DNA from 3 places in the Arthrobacter sp. RCC_34 genome. Region 2 is predicted to be linked to each of the others. Evidence: riboswitches for the same ligand, from Rfam matches in the RefSeq annotation. Region 2 holds a riboswitch; each other region holds the start of a gene.
What was found. A riboswitch is a leader RNA that binds a small molecule or an ion and turns the genes downstream of it on or off. The one in region 2 is predicted to bind thiamine pyrophosphate.

Region 1: it holds a riboswitch for thiamine pyrophosphate, as region 2 does, so the genes downstream of both, thiO (glycine oxidase ThiO) here and AB6732_RS12685 (ECF transporter S component) in region 2, are expected to answer to the same signal.
Region 3: it holds a riboswitch for thiamine pyrophosphate, as region 2 does, so the genes downstream of both, thiC (phosphomethylpyrimidine synthase ThiC) here and AB6732_RS12685 (ECF transporter S component) in region 2, are expected to answer to the same signal.

Annotation. Positions count from the first base shown of each region.
Region 1 is NZ_JBFUPW010000001.1:585,917-588,176, forward strand. It holds gene AB6732_RS02775 (DUF805 domain-containing protein) at 1-348, shown strand, start outside; gene thiE (thiamine phosphate synthase) at 445-1,107, opposite strand; TPP riboswitch at 1,135-1,251, shown strand; gene thiO (glycine oxidase ThiO) at 1,247-2,260, shown strand, end outside.
Region 2 is NZ_JBFUPW010000003.1:204,855-207,114, reverse strand. It holds gene AB6732_RS12695 (TetR family transcriptional regulator) at 1-87, opposite strand, end outside; gene AB6732_RS12690 (DsbA family protein) at 260-973, opposite strand; TPP riboswitch at 1,268-1,388, shown strand; gene AB6732_RS12685 (ECF transporter S component) at 1,433-2,047, shown strand; gene AB6732_RS12680 (ABC transporter ATP-binding protein) at 2,050-2,260, shown strand, end outside.
Region 3 is NZ_JBFUPW010000001.1:911,952-914,211, forward strand. It holds gene thiC (phosphomethylpyrimidine synthase ThiC) at 1-843, opposite strand, end outside; TPP riboswitch at 837-943, opposite strand; gene AB6732_RS04220 (amidohydrolase family protein) at 1,046-2,173, shown strand; gene AB6732_RS04225 (VOC family protein) at 2,201-2,260, shown strand, end outside.

The DNA of each region.
Region 1 (2,260 bases), on a different contig from region 2:
CAGGCGCTGGTGGCAGGCATCCCGATCGCCATCGGCTATGCCCTCATCATCAGTGGGGTCGTCTCCCAGTCCGCGTACTCGGACTCCTCGACCGGCTACACGTCCTCCTCGGACGTCACCTTCACCGGAGCGATGGTTTTCGGCACCATCCTCCTGATCCTCGGCGGAATCATCGCCCTGGCGCTCCTGGTGCCGTACATCGCCGTCGCGTGGCGCCGTCTGCATGATGCAGGCTTCCCCGGCCCGATGTTCTTCCTGTCGCTCATCCCGTACGTGGGTGGCATCATCCTCATCGTGCTGTGCGCCATGCCCAGCAAGCCCGAGGGCATGAAGTACGAAATCCAGTAGGTTCGTGCTCCAACGGCCACAGCCCCGGCACCTTCGCGAGAAGGCGCCGGGGCTGTGGTTGTTTAAAGGCTGTGGCTGTCTATTTAAAAGGAGGTGTCAGGCGTCGGGGAGCTCCGCCAGCAGGCGGCGGGCGGCGTCCGCAGGGTCGGAGGCTTCGGTGACGGCGCGGACCACGACCACGCGGCGCGCCCCGGCCTCGACCACCTGGGCCACGTTCCCGTGGTCGATGCCGCCGATGGCGAACCATGGCACGGAGGTCCCGGTCGAGTCCGCGTACCGGACGAGGTCGAGACCCACTCCGGCGCGGCCGGGCTTGGTCGGCGTGGCCCAGAGCGGTCCCACGCAGAAGTAGTCGGTCTCGCCGCGGGCCGCGGCAGCGAGGGCGGCGTCCACCTGCTCCGGTGCGTGGCTCGAGAGGCCCAGCACGACGTCGTCGTTCAGCAGGGAGCGCGCGGCAGGGAGCGGCAGGTCCTTCTGGCCGAGGTGCAGCACCGGACTGCCGGAGAGCTGCGCGATGTCGGCGCGGTCATTCACGGCCCAGAGCTTCCCGTGGCGTTCGGCGGCCTCCCGGAGCACGGCGAGGAGCTCCAGTTCCTCGGCGGCCTCGATCGTCTTGTCCCGCAGCTGGATGATGTCCACCCCGCCGGAGTACGCGGCATCCACGAAGTCCGCGAAGTCGCCCCGTTCCGCCCGCGAATCCGTGCAGACGTACAGCCGTGCGGCGGCGAGGGAAGGTGTCGCAATTGCTCGATTACCCATGGGCTTCAGCCTAGTTCCTCTAGACTGGTGCGGTACTGCGGGAGCCGGAGCGGATGGTCACATTCGCCGGCTGAGAGGGCTTGAGCGCCGACCGCCACACCTGATCCGGCTAGTACCGGCGTAGGGAAGGACGAGGAGCATGGAGCAGGAGCCGGCGGACGTGGCCGTCATCGGCGCGGGCATCGTGGGCCTGGGGATCGCCTGGACGTTGCTGCGCTCCGGCCGTCGCGTGACGCTCATCGATCCGGCCCCGGCGCAGGGCGCGACCTTCGCCGCCGCCGGCATGCTGGCCCCGGTGAGCGAATACCACTATCAGGAGGAAGACCTCCTCGCCCTGACCCTGGAGTCGGCAGCGCTCTGGGAGGATTTCGCGGCCCCGTTCGGACCCTCCAACGGCCATCGGACGACGCCGACGCTCGTGGTCGGCTTCGACGCGGCCGACCGTGCCGCACTCGCCGATCTCCAGGCGGCGCAGCAGGCGCATGGACTGGAGGTCCAGGCGGTGTCGCTGCGGGAGGCCCGCAGGATGGAGCCACTGCTGTCTCCCCAGTTGTCGGGGGCGTTCCTCACCCCGGGTGACCACCAGGTCGACCCGCGGATTCTGCACGCCGCGATGCTGGAGGCCTTCCGTCGCGACGGCGGGACGGTGCTGACGGAGCGCGCGGAGGCTCTCCGCTGGGAGGCGGACGACGACGGCGGCTCCACGGCGGGCCGGGTGACGGGGGTCCTGCTCGCCTCGGGCCGTGTCGTGACCGCGGACGAGGTCGTCGTGGCGAACGGCCTGGCATCGCCCGAACTGCGAGAGCTTCCCGAGGGGCTCGACCTGCCGCTGCGCCCGGTGCACGGGGACATCCTGCGCCTGCGGGTCCCGGAACGCCTGCGGCCTTTCCTCTCCGCGACGGTGCGCGGCTCGGTCCGTGGCCTCCCCGTCTACCTCGTGCCCCGCGAGGACGGCACGGTGGTCATCGGAGCGACCCAGCGCGAGGACGGGCAGGCCGGAGTGTCGGCGGGCGGTGTGCACCAGCTGCTCCGGGACGCACAGCAGCTGGTCCCCGCGGTCGCGGAGCTCGAACTCGAGGAGATCACGGCCCGGGCGCGGCCCGGGACACCGGACAATGCGCCGTTGCTCGGGCGGGTCGCCGCGGCAGGTGGC
Region 2 (2,260 bases):
GAGCTCGCGGCGAGAGGTCTTCTCCTCCGCGGAGCCGCCGTGGGGATGATCCGGTGGAGTTCCGTCCAGGAAAGTGGTGGAGTCCATGCTCCGATGGTACGGCAATTTGTGCACCCAGTGCAATTAGGGGACCGAGTGCAAAGTTTGGGCTTGGTGTGCTGCTCGTTCGATAGCGGACTCAGCAGTAGGCAGCGGGCACGGGGGCCTGGTGGAGAACCCGTGGTGGAGAGCTGGCGGACGCCCCGGACCGGGGCGGCGCTCAGTTCCCCAGAACCTGATCCAGCGGGGACTTCAGGGTGTTGTAGTCGCTGGAGTCGACCTGCAGCAGCTGACCTTCCAGGACCAGGGACGGGGTGCCCCGCAGGCCGAGTTCCTTGGCGTCGTCGAGGTCCCGCTGGACACGGGTCGCGACGGCCGGGGACGTGAAGTCCTTGGCGAAGCGGTCCATGTTCAGCCCGAGCTCGCGGGCGTACCCGGTGAAGGTCTCCGCCTGGCCCGACGTGGACTTGGCCCACTCGGCCTGCTTGCTGAACACGAGGTGGCCCATCTTCTCCAGGGCGCCCTGTTCAGCCGCGGCCTCCACGGCCTTGGCCGCGAGCGGGGCGTTCTCATGCATGGGGAGCGGGAAGTTGCGCACGACGATCCGCACCTCGGAGCCGTACTCCTTCTTGGCCCGCTCGATCAGCGTGTCCATCTTGGCGCAGTACGGGCACTGGTAATCGGTGAAGAGGATGAGCGTGGTCCGCGGCTTCGCCGGGTTGGCGATGATCCTCGCATCAGAAGGGACCAGCTTCGCCATGAGCTCGGCGGACGGCGTGGCCGGTGCGGTGCTGCTGGGGGTGGCGCTCGCGGACGGCGCGGAGGCACTGGACGACGACGGCGCCCCGCACGCTCCCAGCGTCCCCGCGGCGACCACGAGGGACAGCGAGGCGAGGAGGGTCTTGGCGGTTAGTCCGGCCTTCTGGGGGCGCATCAGTCTTCTTCCATCGTCACGTTCGGCTTGCGTGTGAGCCTAACGATGGCGAAGAGACGGGACCAAGTTTCGTGAGGAGGGCCACCCGTGTGTTGTCCGTAGGCGCGGCGCTGAGCTCGCTGCCGGGGGTTCGAGATCGCTACGGGCGACAGCGTGCTCGGGCTCTCCATAGCGAGTTCAGCCATCGGTGGGCGTCCCGCGCGCACCCGGCCCGGGCTCACTCTCGCGGCGCCCGGGGAATGTGACAGCGGGGCCTGCGCCGGCGTCGTCGTGCAGGTATAAACTGGGGTGCACAACGAACGACAGGGGAGCGCCGCCACCGCAGGGTGTGTGGGCGCTGAGAGTGCGGAGCAACCGCAGACCCTCGAACCTGATCCGGTTAGTACCGGCGATAGGGAGTCGAGCATCTCAGAACGTGCCTCCGGGCACCTCCCCTCCTGTAATCCCAGGAGGATGACAATGACTACTCAGGCTGTTGCCCAGCGTCGTGGCTGGCGCGTGGTGGACATCGTGGTGGCGGCACTGATCGCCGTGGCCGGTGGCGTGCTGTTCTGGGCGTGGTCCCAGGGCGCGAACCTGATCACCCCGCTGACCGCCGCCTACGCTCCGCTCTCGGGCCTCTACGCCGGCGGGTGGATGATCCCTGCCGTGCTCGGCGCCCTCATCATCCGCAAGCCCGGCGCCGCCATCTTCTGCGAGGCCGTGGCCGCGAGCGGTGAGCTCATCATGGGCTCGCAGTACGGGCTCACCGTGCTGATCTCCGGGCTGCTCCAAGGCCTCGGCGCGGAGCTGATCTTCGCCGCGTTCCTCTACCGGAAGTTCAACCTGCCCACCGCGGTTCTGGCCGGGGCGGCGTCCGGACTCTTCTGCGGTCTCAACGACAGCTTCCTGCCCTGGGGCTGGAACATCGCCTACGACGGCACCGCCAAGTTCCTCTACATCCTCTTCTGCCTCATCTCCGGCGCCGTGATCGCAGGCGCGCTGTCCTGGGTTGCCACGCGTGGCCTGGCCCGGACCGGTGCCCTCTCCTCCTTCGCCTCCCGCAAGGCCGGTACCGAGCCGGTCTTCGGCTGATCATGGGCGGAGTCGCCGGCGGCGTGCGGCCGGCCCGGGTCACGGCACGAGGCTGGGGCTGGCGTCACGGCGGCCGCAGCCGGGCCGCTGTGGCAGGGCTCGACCTGGACCTGGAACCCGGGGAGAAGGTCCTCCTGCTGGGTCCGTCCGGCGCGGGCAAGTCGACGCTGCTCCACGCTCTTGCCGGAGTCCTCGGCTCTGCGGAGGACGACG
Region 3 (2,260 bases), on a different contig from region 2:
GTACCGCAGGAGCACCCCGGCGTGGATGGTCATGTAGTCCACGCCCTGCTCGCACTGTTCGATGACGGTGTCCCGGAAGACCTCCCAGGTGAGGGCCGAGGCGTCGCCGTTGACCTTCTCGAGTGCCTGGTAGATGGGCACGGTGCCGATCGGCACGGGGGAGTTCCGCAGGATCCATTCGCGCGTGGTGTGGATGTCGTCCCCGGTGGAGAGATCCATGACGGTGTCTGCACCCCAGAGGGTGGCCCAGTGGAGTTTGTCCACCTCCTCGGCGATGGAGCTGGTCACCGCCGAGTTTCCGATGTTGGCGTTGATCTTGACCAGGAAGGCCTTGCCGATGATCATCGGCTCGGACTCCGGGTGGTTGATGTTGGCCGGGATGATCGCCCGACCGGCCGCAAGCTCCGAGCGGACGAGTTCCACCGGGCAGTTCTCGCGGAGTGCCACGAACCGCATCTCCGGGGTCACGATCCCAGCGCGGGCGTAGTGCATCTGAGTCACCCGTTTGCCGGGCCGTGCCTTCAGCGGCGGGCGCTGCGCACCCTGCCACTCTTCGGAGGCGGCTCCTCGACGCGCGGCCGAGCGGCCGTCGTCGAGCAGATCACGCTGACGCCCCTCATACTCTTCGACGTCGCCGCGGGATCGGATCCAGCCGGCGCGGAGGTCCGGCAGGCCGTGTTCGGGATCGCTGCCCGGCCCCACCGTCCGGTACGCCTGGAACGGCGGGTTGGCCGCGCCGTCGGGGGAGTTGTTCAGCTGGATGCTCGTCACGGGGACGGCGATGCCGTCGTCTCCCGTGAGGAATTCCAGGCTGTGGGCAGGGGATTGCTGCAAGGATTTCATCGGTACTCACTTCCTTCGCCGGCATTACCCGGTCAGGTTCTACGGTCCGGACAGTGTCAGTCCGATCTCAGCCCCTCCTGGGACACCCGTGTGGTCGCGAACACCGTAGCACGGTCCGGACGGGGTGGTCCGCAACGCCCGGACGGCGACCGTCATCTCCCGCTCGCAGGCTCACTGACCTACGCTTGAAGCCATGCCGGACATGCGACGTCACCCAGTCATCGAGTTCACGGGCCCCGTTCTGCTGGGGCCGGACGACGAAGCGCTCGGGCTCTGGTCCGTCGACGGGCGCCTGACCTTCAGGATGCCCGCAGTGGAGCCGGACCTCAGGCTGGACGGCTGGGTGGTTCCGGGTCTGGTGGATGCTCATTGCCACATCGGCCTGGTCGAGGGCGGCGCCGCGGATGAAGCCACCTCACTGGCGCAGGCACGCGCCGATCTGTCCGCGGGCACTCTTCTGGTGCGCGACGCCGGGTCCCCGGCGGACACCCGCTGGCTCACCGACCGGGCGGACGCGCCGCGCATCATCCGGGCGGCCCGCCACGTCGCCGCCTCCCGTCGCTACCTCCGCGGTCTGGCTCTCGAGGTCGAGGACCGGGACCTCGTGGAGACCGTCCGCGAGCAGGCCCGTCTGTCCGTGGCCACTGATCCGCGCGGCTGGGTGAAGCTGGTGGGGGACTGGATCGACCGTGACGCCGGCGACCTCCGCCCGTCCTTCCCCGCTGAGCTGGTCGCGGAGGCGATCTCCGCGGCCCACGAAGAAGGCGCCCGGGTCACGGCCCACTGCTTCGGCGAGGAGGTCCTGGACGATGTCATCGCCGCCGGGATCGACTGCGTCGAACACGCGACGGGCCTCCAGCCCGAGCATCTGCCCCGGCTCGTGGAGGCGAACATCCCGATCGTTCCCACCCTGATCAACATCGCCACGTTCCCGGACATCGTCGCCCAGGCCGAGCCGAAGTTCCCGGTCTACGCGGCCCACATGCATGCCCTCTGGGAGGGACGGTACGAGAACGTCGCCCGCGCCTACGCCGCCGGGGTGCAGGTCTTCGCGGGCACGGATGCGGGCAGCGTGATCGCACACGGGCGGATCGCGGACGAGGTCGCGGAGCTGCACCGTGCCGGGCTGCCGTCCGTGGTCGCCCTTGATGCGGCGTGCTGGTCCGCCCGCGAATGGCTCGGGGCGGAGAACCTCGAGGAAGGCGCTCCCGCCGATGTGGTGCTGTACGCGCAGGACCCGCGGAGGAACCTGGGCACGCTGGCGGCGCCCCGACGTGTGGTGCTGAACGGTGACCTGCCCGGGGAGAAACGCCCCAGCGGTATGGAATAAATTGAAGCTTCAAGTAATTTAAGAGGTATGAACACTTCGCTCCCGCACTCCCAGGACCTCCTCCCCGCAGATCTGAGCATGGGGACC